DNA from 4 places in the Cytobacillus sp. MT66 genome. Region 4 is predicted to be linked to each of the others. Evidence: riboswitches for the same ligand, from Rfam matches in the RefSeq annotation. Region 4 holds a riboswitch; each other region holds the start of a gene.
What was found. A riboswitch is a leader RNA that binds a small molecule or an ion and turns the genes downstream of it on or off. The one in region 4 is predicted to bind thiamine pyrophosphate.
Positions count from the first base shown of each region.

Region 1: it holds a riboswitch for thiamine pyrophosphate, as region 4 does, so the genes downstream of both, tenA (thiaminase II) here and thiC (phosphomethylpyrimidine synthase ThiC) in region 4, are expected to answer to the same signal.
Region 2: it holds a riboswitch for thiamine pyrophosphate, as region 4 does, so the genes downstream of both, thiT (energy-coupled thiamine transporter ThiT) here and thiC (phosphomethylpyrimidine synthase ThiC) in region 4, are expected to answer to the same signal.
Region 3: it holds a riboswitch for thiamine pyrophosphate, as region 4 does, so the genes downstream of both, thiC (phosphomethylpyrimidine synthase ThiC) here and thiC (phosphomethylpyrimidine synthase ThiC) in region 4, are expected to answer to the same signal.

Region 1 covers NZ_JBXAFB010000001.1:250,943-254,119, reverse strand. Annotated here, with positions in the region: gene AC1Q59_RS01235 (ABC transporter ATP-binding protein) at 1-508, opposite strand, end outside; gene tenA (thiaminase II) at 530-1,216, opposite strand; TPP riboswitch at 1,371-1,460, opposite strand; gene AC1Q59_RS01225 (branched-chain amino acid aminotransferase) at 1,570-2,640, opposite strand; gene AC1Q59_RS01220 (response regulator transcription factor) at 2,929-3,177, opposite strand, start outside.
Region 2 covers NZ_JBXAFB010000001.1:171,381-174,557, forward strand. Annotated here, with positions in the region: gene AC1Q59_RS00785 (APC family permease) at 1-1,377, shown strand, start outside; TPP riboswitch at 1,449-1,551, shown strand; gene thiT (energy-coupled thiamine transporter ThiT) at 1,617-2,216, shown strand; gene AC1Q59_RS00795 (hypothetical protein) at 2,335-2,559, shown strand; gene qoxD (cytochrome aa3 quinol oxidase subunit IV) at 2,600-2,899, opposite strand; gene qoxC (cytochrome aa3 quinol oxidase subunit III) at 2,900-3,177, opposite strand, start outside.
Region 3 covers NZ_JBXAFB010000034.1:4,161-7,337, reverse strand. Annotated here, with positions in the region: gene AC1Q59_RS24540 (LysR substrate-binding domain-containing protein) at 29-919, shown strand; TPP riboswitch at 1,555-1,669, shown strand; gene thiC (phosphomethylpyrimidine synthase ThiC) at 1,816-3,177, shown strand, end outside.
Region 4 covers NZ_JBXAFB010000028.1:3,337-6,513, forward strand. Annotated here, with positions in the region: gene AC1Q59_RS24110 (SCO family protein) at 1-204, shown strand, start outside; gene AC1Q59_RS24115 (FixH family protein) at 240-1,010, shown strand; TPP riboswitch at 1,489-1,603, shown strand; gene thiC (phosphomethylpyrimidine synthase ThiC) at 1,745-3,177, shown strand, end outside.

The DNA.
Region 1 (3,177 bases), on a different contig from region 4:
GCCATTGCTGCATTTCCTTCTTAGTCAATGCGTCGAGGGCGCCGAATGGTTCATCAAGCAATAATAGATCTTTGCCTGTGAACAAGGCCCGCAGAAATGACGCCCTTTGTCGCATTCCGCCAGAAAGCTGCTTAGGCAGCGCATCCTTATAATCAAGTAATCCAACTTTGTCTAGCCAGCTTTCGGCTTCCTCTGCTGAAATATGTACATCTTTTCGGAGTTCAGACGGCAGCATGATATTTTCAAGAATGGTCCTCCAGGGCAAAAGCAGGTCTCGCTGGGGCATGTACCCTACATCCCCCAGGGAAACTGGTTTTCCATTGATAAGGATTTCACCGGTATCTTGTTTAAGAAGACCTGTGATTAGTTTTAAAATGGTACTTTTTCCTGACCCGCTTTTTCCTACAAGTGATACAAACTCACCATGCTCTAGTTTCATGTCCAGATTTGAAATGATGTTATCACCATTGTGTTGAAATGAGAAAGATACGTTTTTTAGTTCAAGCATTTTTCCACCAGCTTAATTAATTTAGATTGGCCAATCGTGATCATAGTAGTTCATGTCCCAGAATAGGTATTCATATTTTGAAGTCATCTGGAAATGTTCTTCTAATTTTGCTAGCTCACGCTCTGGCTTGCCGTCTGCAATCTCGTCCATTAGTTTGATCAGCCATTGTGCACCAGCACCGAAAGTTTCGGAATCATAGGTTTCTATCCATTTGGCGTAAGGATTATTGTCCAATTGGTCTCCATATTGCTTTCTTAATAGTTTTCCAATCTCCCAATAATCCCATGCACATGGAAGCAGGCACGCGACTACCTCAGCCAAACTGCCATGCTGAGCAGCATGCAGCATATAGCGTGTATAGGCTAAATTAACCGGAGTTGGCTTTGTTTCTTCCAATTCCTCTCTAGAAATCCCAAACTCTGCAGCAAATTGACGATGAAGCTCCATTTCGAAATTTAATGTTTCATGCAGGATCTGACCAAATTTCCCCATGGTATCCAGGTCGTGCGACTTCATGACACCGATAGCAAACAGCTTGGCATAGTCAATCAAATAGACATAGTCCTGTTTCATGTAGCGGATAAATTTTTCTTTGTCTAGAGTGCCTTTTCCTAATTCTTGGACAAATGGATGCTGGTGATTTTTCTCCCAGATTGGCTGCACGTTTTCAAATAGTCTTTCGGTAAACGTTTTAGTCGTTGTGTTCAACGAACTCCCTCCTTCTGTATAATAGGCTGTGTTTAACGTTGCCGTTGATTTTTAGCTCCAATCAACTTGGTTTTGTAAAACCTTAACTTTTTAACACAATAAAAAAACCGCTTTCCGTAAAGAAAGCGGTTAGTGAATGAAATAAAAGTTTGGTTTTACATCATTCTTGCTTTCCTACGCTAGTATTAACTAGATCAGGTTCAAAGGGTCACATCTCAGCCTTTCGGCGCCCCTAGCAAGACTCTAAATTAAATTGTTTGAAAATTCTCCGACGTACATACCTAGCATATCATGATTCATATGAATTGCAAGTGAATTTTTGGAAAAAGAAAAGAACTGCTAAAAGCAGTTCTTTAGACAAGTACGCGCCATCCGAATGGATCGTCTACTTTATTATTTTGGATGCCAGTTAATTCGTCGTATAGTTTTCTTGTTAATTCACCTGTTTCTCCGTTATTAACGACAAGCTTTTCTTCTTTATAGAAAAGTTCGCCGATTGGAGAAATAACAGCTGCTGTACCTGCACCAAAGGCTTCTTCTAATTTTCCTTCTTTGCTTGCCTGTACAAGCTCATCCATTGAAAGTTTTCTTTCTGTAACTGGTACATTCCAATGTTTAAGCAGGTTGATGATTGAGTCACGTGTAATCCCAGCTAAAATACTGCCATTTAGCTCAGGCGTTACCACTTCCCCATTAATTTTAAAGAAGACGTTCATGCTTCCTACTTCTTCAATATACTTATGCTCTTTACCATCAAGCCATAATACTTGAGAGTAACCAGCGTCTTCTGCCACTTCCTGTGCCTTTAAGCCTGAAGCATAGTTTCCGGCAGTTTTGGCAGCCCCTGTTCCGCCCTTAACTGCGCGGGTATATTCTGTTTCAACCGCAATTTTCACAGGGTTGATGCCTTCCTTATAATAAGCTCCAACAGGAGATAAGATAATAATAAATTGGTAAGTAAGTGATGGTGAAACACCTAAATGCGCTTCAGTTGAAATAACGAATGGGCGAATGTAAAGAGATGTTCCCTCAACATTTGGAACCCAGTTCCGGTCTACATTGATTAATTGCTTTAAGGCGCTTAGTGCTAGCTCCTCATCAATTTGCGGCATGCACAAACGTTCAAGGGAACGGTTTAAACGTTCAAAGTTTTTATTAGGTCTAAATAGAAAAATTTGCTCATCAGCTGTTTGATATGCTTTTAAACCTTCAAAAACTGTTTGCCCATAATGGAAAATGACGGCTGCAGGGTCTAATGTAATAGGCTGATAAGGGACAATGCGAGGATCATGCCAGCCTTTCCCTTCTGTGTAATCCATAAGAAACATATGATCTGTAAAGTTTCTTCCAAATTCAAGATTATGGAAATCAGGTTTTTCTTTTCTTTCAGTGCTTAATTGAACTTCGATTGGATAATCTTTCATCCTACTTCTCCCTGCCTTTTTTTTACTATTGGAAAGTTTAATTAAAAAAAATAAAGCGTTTAACGAATACTAGACAATGCACATAAAATTGGAATAACGCCTATTAGTATTTTCATATAACTTTTACGTGTATTGTAATTACAATTATCCGACAATTCATAGCGTTTTGTCGAGATGTTTTTTAAAATTGTTTAAAATTTTTTTTAAAGCATTAAAAAGGCAATTAGCAACAAGGCTAATTGCAAAAGTATTTCGATACCTTCAATAGTTTTCTTTACTATTGTCTAGTTATTTGAACCATCCTTTTTCTTTTGATTGAGCAATTGCTTCGATTCTATTTTTTACCCCAAGCTTATCCATGATTTGGGAGATGTAATTTCGGACTGTGCCTGTCTTAATTTGAAGTTCAGCCGCAATCTCCTTTGTGTTTTTCCCATCGGCGACAAGTTCGAGCACTGCTTTTTCCCGGGCTGTCAGCGGATTTTCTTCACTGTAGATATCATCCATTAGCTCTGGGGCATAGATCCGCTTTCCAGC
Region 2 (3,177 bases), on a different contig from region 4:
GGAAAAGCAGGTCCACTTGGAACAATCATAGGCTTATCAATTGGTGCAGTATTAATGATGGTGATCGCTGTAAGCTATGGGGTATTAATTGAAAAATATCCTGTTTCAGGCGGAGAATTCGCTTATGCTTACCTGGGATTTGGAAGAGATCATGCATTCATTTGCGGGTGGTTTTTGACCCTTGCCTATATTTGTATTGTTGCTTTAAATGCCTCAGCACTTTCATTACTGGGAAAGTTTCTTCTCCCGTCTTTTACAGATGTTGTTCCTTTATATGAAATTGGCGGGTGGCAGGTTTATCTGGGGGAAGTACTGATTGCATCGTTCGCTTTAGTTATTTTTGCTTATTTAAACATTAAAGGGGCCTCATTATCCGGTAATTTGCAATTTATTTTTTGCTTAGTTCTTGTCGGAGGTGTTTTACTTTTAACATTAAGCATGCTCCTGAATCCTGCATCCAGTTTAGATAATCTGCAGCCTTTATTTAGACCAGATATCCCAGCCTTATCGGGAATTATTGCCATTATAGCCATTGCTCCTTGGGCTTATATAGGATTTGACAATATTCCTCAAGCAGCCGAAGAATTTAATTTCCCTCCAAAAAAGGCGTTTCGGTTAATTATCTACTCTCTAATTGTGGCTTGTCTGCTTTATTGCTTCATGATTATTGCAACAGCAGTAGCAATGCCTTGGCAGCAGCTGGTAGCTGGAAATCCTGCTTGGGGAACTGGTGATGTAGTTTCAGATACGCTTGGATTGATCGGGGTGCTGTTGCTGGCATTATCCTTATTAATGGGGGTTTTTACAGGTCTAAATGGGTTTTATGTCTCATCAAGCCGCTTGCTTTTTGCAATGGGTCGGGCAAAAGTCCTTCCAGATGCATTTACTAACCTTCATCCTAAGTATGGTACGCCGCACGTCGGTGTCATTTTTACTTGCTTATTCTGTTTAGTAGCGCCATGGTTTGGCCGGCCCGTTTTATTATGGATTGTTGACATGTCTGCCACGGGTGTAACAATAGCCTATTTCTATACATCCCTTACAGCATATAAGGAATTTAAATGGAGCGCTAATAGCAGGGGAGAAGCCAAGACTGTATCACCCATAAAGAAGCTCATTGCCTTAATTGGGGCACTAAGCGGTTTAGCTTTTCTTGGTTTGCTGCTGATCCCAGGTTCTCCATCTGCCTTAGGTATGCCATCACTAATTGCTCTGGCTGTATGGGTTATCTTAGGAACGGTCTTCTATATGTATAAAAGAAGGGAATACCATAAGATCTCTAAGGATTCACTAGATTACTATATTTTAGGAGATGCCTATACGAAAAATACATCTGGTGAGAATAATGGACCGCCATCAATCAATGTGGATGCCTAATCATGAATTGGCTCAATTTTACTTTACCTTGTAAGACAATTCATATATACTTTGGTTATTAATCATATAAGCGTAACCACAAGGGGAGCTAAGTGCTGAGAGTGAACAGATTTCTGTTCTGACCCTTCGAACCTGTTAGTTAATTCTAGCGAAGGAATGTGGATTTGAGTAGTGGATTATTCCTAAGTCTATCTATTCTCCCCTTGAGGTGACGATTCAAATGAAAGGGGAGATTTTTTATGAAGAAATTAAGTTTAATTGCATTAATTGAGGCTTCATTTTTTGCGGCGTTTGCGATTGTACTAGATCTTTTGCCTTCCATTAAACCAACGCCAAACATCTCGATTTCCATTGCCATGATTCCAATTTTTATTCTTGCCTTTCGCTGGGGATTTAGGGTAAGTTTTCTTTCAGGCCTATTATGGGGAATTCTTCAGATAGCCATGGGAGATGCTTGGATTGCAACACCTGTGCAAGCATTTATTGAGTATTTCATTGCTTTTGCATGTATTGGATTTGCGGGTCTATTATTTAATCAGATCCAAAAAGAAATTCGATTCGGGTCCAAAAAGAAGGCATTGGGGTGGATTACTGCAGCAGTATTTGCAGGAAGCTTTGCACGGTATTTCTGGCACTTCATTGCCGGCGTTATTTTCTTTGGCGAATATGCGCCAGAAGGGATGTCACCATTTGTATTTTCCCTAGCAGTAAATGGGGTTACGATGCTCGGAGCAGCTATTCTTTGCTCAATCGTTGCTGTTCTGCTTATTTCAACAGCTCCACGATTAATCATTAGAAACGATCCCACATTACTTATTGAACAGAAAAAAGTATCGTAAGCAATTTTTAAAATAGGCGTTTCCCTTTAAAAGGGAAGCGCTTTTTTTGTAAATTTATCATTAAATATTGACAATTCTGTGAACAAAGTTAGAATATTCTTAAAAGGAGTTGAGAAGAATGAGACAAATCAGTGAGTTATTATTAATAAAAAAGATCACAGTTGTTTGTATAATGTTAAGCATAATGGGAATTTTAACGAGTCTGTTCGTAAGTGGACTGATAGGAGACTATACTTTTGCCATCGCATTTGGATTATTAATTTCATCCATTATTGTTTTCGGTATCATTCTTTTCATTAATGTTATGGAGGAAATGACAGACGGAAGCCAAGGCTATAGATAAAAAAAGAAATCGGCTTATTAGCCGATTTCTTTCATTAATATTAGTGCATGTGTCCTGAACTCATGACCCAAATAGATCCAACAACAATAACCACTGCCATGAACACACCGTACGCAATATTAACGACATTGGTCTTGCCGTCTTCACCTTCACGCAGGTGCATAAACATGAATAACTGGATGCCAGCTTGAAAAACGGCTAGGGTACCGATGATCCACATGATAACTTTGAATGATAAATCTGTTTTTAAGGCAATTCCAGCTGCAGAGAAGGTTAGAATGAGAGAAAAGATAAAACCAACCACATGGCTGACTGGAAAGCCCTTCATTTGTTTTTCCATTTATCCCACCAACCCTTTTAAATAAACAAATGTGAAAATAAAGATCCAAACTACATCAAGGAAATGCCAGTACAGTCCGATAATAAAAGTTTTTCTTGCCGTTACTGGTGTCAAGCCTCTTTTTAAAAGCTGAATAATTACCATCGTTGCCCAGCCGATACCTAAGGTAACGTGGGCACCATGGGTGCCAAGTAAAACAAATAGGCTGGAAAGGAAAGCACTGGTTTGCATTGTCGCCCCTTCATGGACATAGTGAATGAACTCATTAATTTCCATGA
Region 3 (3,177 bases), on a different contig from region 4:
TAAAAAAAATTTATGGGAGGCTAAATCATTGAACCTTCATTCTCTTCGGATTTTTACTACTGTGGCGTCCATAAAGAGCGTTACTGAGGCTGCAAGAGTTCTTTCCCTAAGTCAGCCAGCCGTAACCATTCAAATACGAAATCTAGAAAAAGAAACAGGATTGAAGTTAATCGAGGCAGAAGGAAGAGGGATCAAACTGACCAACTCGGGTCAATTTTTATTTAAACAAGCCGAACGTTTATTTGATATGGAAAAAGACATAGAAAATAAATTGAATCAATTAAGGAATGGAGAGCTAGAAAATTTACAAATAGCATCAACTTATTTACCAGCTAATTTTTTGTTACCCTCATGGCTGGCCAAGTTTAAAAATGAATCACCTTTGGTAAATGTAGATTTATTTAGTGGTAATTCAAATGAAGTACTCGAAAAATTACTTCGCTATAAAGCTGATATTGCTTTTGTAGTAAAAGAAAAGTGGAAACAAACAGAATTAAACCTCCATCACTTAATGGACGTAGAATTTTGGTTTATTGTCCCGAAAAACCATAAATACAATGGAAAAGAGGTATTACTATCTGATTTGGTCCAAGAACCATTTTTATTAAGAGAGGAAGGAAGTTCTACAAGGGAAGTTCTTTTTTCTTTGTGCAAGGTTCATGGAGTTACGGTTCCACGCATAGGGTTGCAATTTCATGGTTTAAATGAATCTGTCCGTGCTGTTATAGCTGGGTATGGAACAATGCTAGCACCTTCACTGGCAGTACAAGAACACTTGAAGCGTAAGGAATTGGGGAGAGTTAAGGTTAAAGGTATTGAAATAAAACGCCCTGTATATCTTTGTAGCCGTAATAAAGATAAAGAATTATCTCCCAATATCGAAGGGTTCCTGAATATAATAAAAAGTAATCCTTTTTAAAGAAAAGTAGGGGAAAAGGTGGGATTTCTGAGGATTGGACTTCTGTTTGTTAAGGTACCCATAGTATTTTAGTTTTTATAACGGGGAGCATCTGGAAAATGTGATTCCGCCCTTGATCCATTTTAGAGGTCAAATCCCTTTTAAAATGAGCAATTCCAATAAAAATGGTAAATAACATTCTTCAGTTTGCAGTGGTTGTATCTAACCATAATTCCTTTAAACTTTTTGAAATTAGTTCCGTGATTATTTTATCTAAGGTGAAGCGAAAATTTAGGTACAGAATAGATGTATCCTTAAAAAGGAGAATTACACTAGAACAGATAGAGATGTATTCAGATAGTGGATGGGATTATGTAACGGGCTATCAATTTTTTTAAGTATATTCATCACCTGTTGAGCCCGATGTCCCAGAGCTACATATAGACCCGGCCAGAAATCTTTTACACTAAAGGCACTGGGTAAGAAATTAGCCTTTAAAAGAAGCTTAAATGAACAGTAGATTATCAATTACTCATAGTAATCCTCCACCTTTGGGCGGTGGTTTCTCGTTTAATTAAATTCAGTGAATTTTTCTCATTTTATAAATTTTCCTTTTATTTTAACGCAGTTTCATGTATATTAAAATCAAATAGAATAGAAATAACTAGGGGAGTCCAATAAGTTGGGCTGAGAAAGAAACACGTTGAAGTTTCTTGACTCTTGGGACCTGATCTGGTTCATACCAGCGTGGGGAAGTTAGTCATTATAGTCACACTACTTCTGTATACATATAGCCGGGTCCAATTATTTATTGGACACCGGCTTTTTTATGTACTTCATAAGCTTTAATAAGCTCTCCACTTGTTGTGTTCTTTATCTTGTCCTTATATTCATAAAAGGAGAGATTTATTATGTCAATGTCAACATCCTCATTAAACGATCAAAGTATTTCCATCATGTCTAATTTTTCCGGAAGTGAAAAAGTATATGTAACAGGTTCTAGACCGGACATTAAAGTTCCAATGCGTGAAATCAAGTTAAGCCCGACAACAGGTACGTTTGGAGAAGAAGAAAATCCTCCAGTGCGTGTGTATGACACCAGCGGACCATATACAGACCCTGATTATTCTGTCGATATTACTAAGGGTCTTCCTGCCCTTCGCCGTTCATGGATTCAAGAACGCGGCGATGTTGAGGAATATGATGGCCGTGAAATGACACCAGCGGATAATGGTTATAAAGATGAAAAGGATCCTCGCGCCAACCGTCATGCGTTTCCTAGTTTAAAGCGAAAACCGTTACGGGCCAAAAAAGGAAAAAATGTGACACAACTTCATTATGCAAGAAAGGGAATTATCACTCCCGAAATGGAATTTATCGCAATTAGAGAAAATATGAAACCTGAATTCGTACGGGATGAAGTTGCAAAGGGGCGAGCGATTATTCCCTCAAATATCAACCATCCAGAATCAGAGCCCATGATCATAGGCCGTAACTTTCATGTGAAAATTAATGCAAATATTGGTAATTCTGCTGTTTCATCTTCTATCGAAGAAGAGGTTGAAAAAATGACCTGGGCGACACGCTGGGGTGCTGATAATATTATGGATTTATCGACAGGGAAAAATATCCATACAACACGGGAATGGATCATTCGGAACTCACCGGTTCCTGTCGGTACTGTCCCCATTTATCAGGCACTTGAGAAAGTAAATGGTGTTGCTGAAGATCTTACCTGGGAGGTTTACCGTGATACCCTAATTGAACAAGCAGAGCAAGGTGTTGATTACTTCACCATTCATGCTGGTGTTCTTTTGCGGTATGTCCCGTTAACAGCTAAACGTTTAACAGGTATTGTCTCTCGTGGTGGGTCTATCATGGCACAATGGTGTCTATACCACCACAAAGAAAGCTTTTTATACACTCACTTTGAAGAAATCTGTGAAATCATGAAATCCTATGATGTTGCATTCTCTTTAGGGGATGGCTTACGTCCTGGGTCTATTGCAGATGCGAACGATGAAGCACAGTTTGCAGAATTAGAGACACTTGGTGAGTTGACAAAAATTGCTTGGAAGCATGATGTACAGGTGATGATTGAAGGACCAGGGCACGTACCGATGCACCTAATTAAAGAAAACATGGATAAACAACTGGAAGTTTGTCAGGAAGCGCCATTTTACACACTTGGGCCTCTTACGACTGATATTGCTCCTGGTTATGATCACATTACATCTGCTATAGGAGCTGCAATGATTGGTTGGTATGGGACGGCAATG
Region 4 (3,177 bases):
GGTTATGATTTTAACACCATTAGAGACCTGTCGATAGACTCATTTCAATCCCTTTTGGCAGCGCCGCCTGCAGGAACTGACCAAGTAACACATGGAATTAGCTTCTTTTTAGTAAACCCAGAAGGGAAAATTATTAAATCTTACAGTGGGATAGAGGCTGAGGTAGTTGATGTTATCATAGATGACCTTAAAAAAGTTCTATAATAATGACGAATCTAAGAATAGATGGAGGAACTTAAATGAGAAGAAAAATTGGAATGCTGCTGCTAATTTTAGTTTTAGGCCTTTTATCTGCATGTGGTAACACAGATAAAAATGAGCAAAAGCAGGCATCTGAAGAACCAAAGATCATCGAAGTTGAATTTGTGCTTCCTGAAAAGGCAGAAGTAAATGAAAAGGTTAAACTTAAGGCCATTGTTAATTATGGTGAAGAAAAAGTGAAAGATGCCAAAGAAGTGAAATTTGAATACTGGGAAATGGGCAAGGAAGATGAAAGTACTACGATAGAAGCGAATAATAATGACGATGGAACATATACAGCTGAAGTAGCATTTGACCGTGATGGGGTTTATGAAATATATGCACACACAACAGCAAAAGATATGCACACCATGCCGAAAAAACAAATTACAATCGGTGAAGGCGCTACTGCTGCTCATGAGGAAGGGCACCAAGACCAAGCTGAAGGTCATGAACACGGCAGTCATGCCGAAGGATTTAGTATGCATTTTCTGAAGCCGGAAGATATCAAGATGAATCAACCAACTAATTTGACTGTAAACTTACAGATTGATCATGAACCGCTTGAAAATGCGAATGTCCGTTATGAGATCTATCATGAAAGTAATGCAGACAAGCATGATTGGGTAGAAACAGAAGAAGCTGATTCAGGCGAATACACTGGTTCTTATTCATTTAGAGAAGCTGGTATTTACATAATAACTATCCATGTGCAAAATGATGATCGCCTACATGAGCATGAGGAGCATACGGTTGAAATAATTAAATAATGGGTTTGCCAATTTTTATACCCTTCAAAAAGCCTTAGTGACAGGGTTCTTCTCTAGACCGCAAAGTAATCCTATAAGCTTGAAGATCGATCCTTATTTTTTATTTATTCAAGCTTTCTTTTATTGACCGCCCTGTAGATACACAGAGAATTTAACAGAAGAAGAGTTCTACCATTATAATTTGTACGGTAGAAAAAGGAATTAAATTTCATCCTAATATATGTGGACCCCCTCAAGTTATACATATAGTTAAAGGAGATTCTTTTAGACTTTCAACCTTTAAACTAAGGAATTTCGTTTCATTTTCTTCTTAAGTAAACCTTATTTCCCTCTCTTGTAAAAAATTAAAATGTTTATTGTTTAATTCATATTACCAATAGAACCAATTGCTGTCCGTCTCTTAATCAAATGGTTTTTATATTTTTTATTGGTCCTTTTATTTTACTTAAAACTCGTGTATACTAAAACCAAATTGAATAGAAATAACTAGGGGAGTCCAATAAGTTGGGCTGAGAGAGAAACACGTTAAAGTTTCTTGACCCTTTGGACCTGATCTAGCTCATACTAGCGTGGGGAAGTTAGAAAAAATAATCATGTATTAAATAAATTTCCACATACAAAGCCGGTCCATCCTTTTTGGATTCGGCTTTTTTTATTTAATTCATTTCTTTAATTCCTCTTTTATTGTCTAGATCTCGTCCTCTTTAATTATAAAAAAGGGAGAGATTTACTCTATGTCAAGAACTTCATTAAACGAAAAAAACATTTCCATCATGTCTAGTTTTTTAGGTAGTAAAAAAGTTTATGTTGAAGGCTCAAGACCCGATATCAAGGTACCAATGCGTGAAATTGAACTAAGTCCTACAACGGGCGCCTTTGGTGAAGAAGAAAATCTACCAGTTCGGGTCTATGATACAAGCGGACCTTATACGGATACTAAATATTCAGTTGATATTACAAAAGGTCTTCCTCCTCTTCGAAGCACATGGATTCATGAACGAGGGGATGTTGAGGAATATGAAGGTAGAGAAGTTAAGGCTGAAGACAATGGATATAAGGATGAGAATGACCCTCGAGCTAATCATAATGTGTTTCCGGGTTTAAAGCGTAAACCGTTACGTGCAAAAAAAGGTGGAAATGTTACACAGCTTCATTATGCAAGGAAGGGCATCATCACTCCTGAGATGGAATTTATCGCATTAAGGGAAAATATGAAACCTGAATTTGTACGCGAAGAAGTTGCAAGAGGTCGAGCAATTATCCCTTCTAATATCAACCATCCAGAGGCAGAGCCTATGATCATAGGACGTAATTTCCATGTTAAAATCAACGCAAATATTGGAAATTCTGCTGTTACATCCTCCATAGAAGAAGAGGTCGAAAAAATGACATGGGCCACTCGTTGGGGTGCTGATAATATTATGGACCTATCAACAGGTAAAAACATTCATACAACAAGGGAATGGATTATTCGCAATTCAGCTGTTCCTGTAGGAACCGTTCCTATCTATCAAGCACTTGAAAAAGTAAACGGTGTTGCCGAAGACCTTACATGGGAGGTTTACCGTGATACTTTGATTGAGCAAGCCGAGCAAGGCGTGGATTACTTCACCATTCATGCTGGTGTTCTTTTGCGATATGTTCCGTTAACTGCAAAACGTTTAACAGGTATTGTATCCAGGGGTGGATCTATTATGGCTCAATGGTGTCTTCACCACCACAAAGAAAACTTTTTATATACTCATTTTGAAGAAATCTGTGAGATTATGAAAACTTATGATGTTGCATTCTCTTTAGGAGATGGTCTACGTCCTGGTTCAATTGCTGACGCTAATGATGAAGCACAATTTGCGGAATTAGAAACTCTTGGTGAACTAACAAAAATTGCTTGGGCGCATGATGTACAGGTAATGGTTGAAGGTCCAGGTCACGTACCTATGCACCTTATTAAAGAAAACATGGACAAACAACTTGAGGTTTGTAAGGAAGCGCCTTTCTATACTCTAGGGCCACTTACAACTGACATAGCTCCTGGTTATGATCATATTACATCTGCGATAGGTGCAGCCATGATTGGTTGGTATGGTACAGCTATGCTATGTTATGTTACACCAAAAGAACATTTAGGTTTACCAAACCGAGATGATGTCCGTGAAGGTGTTATAAC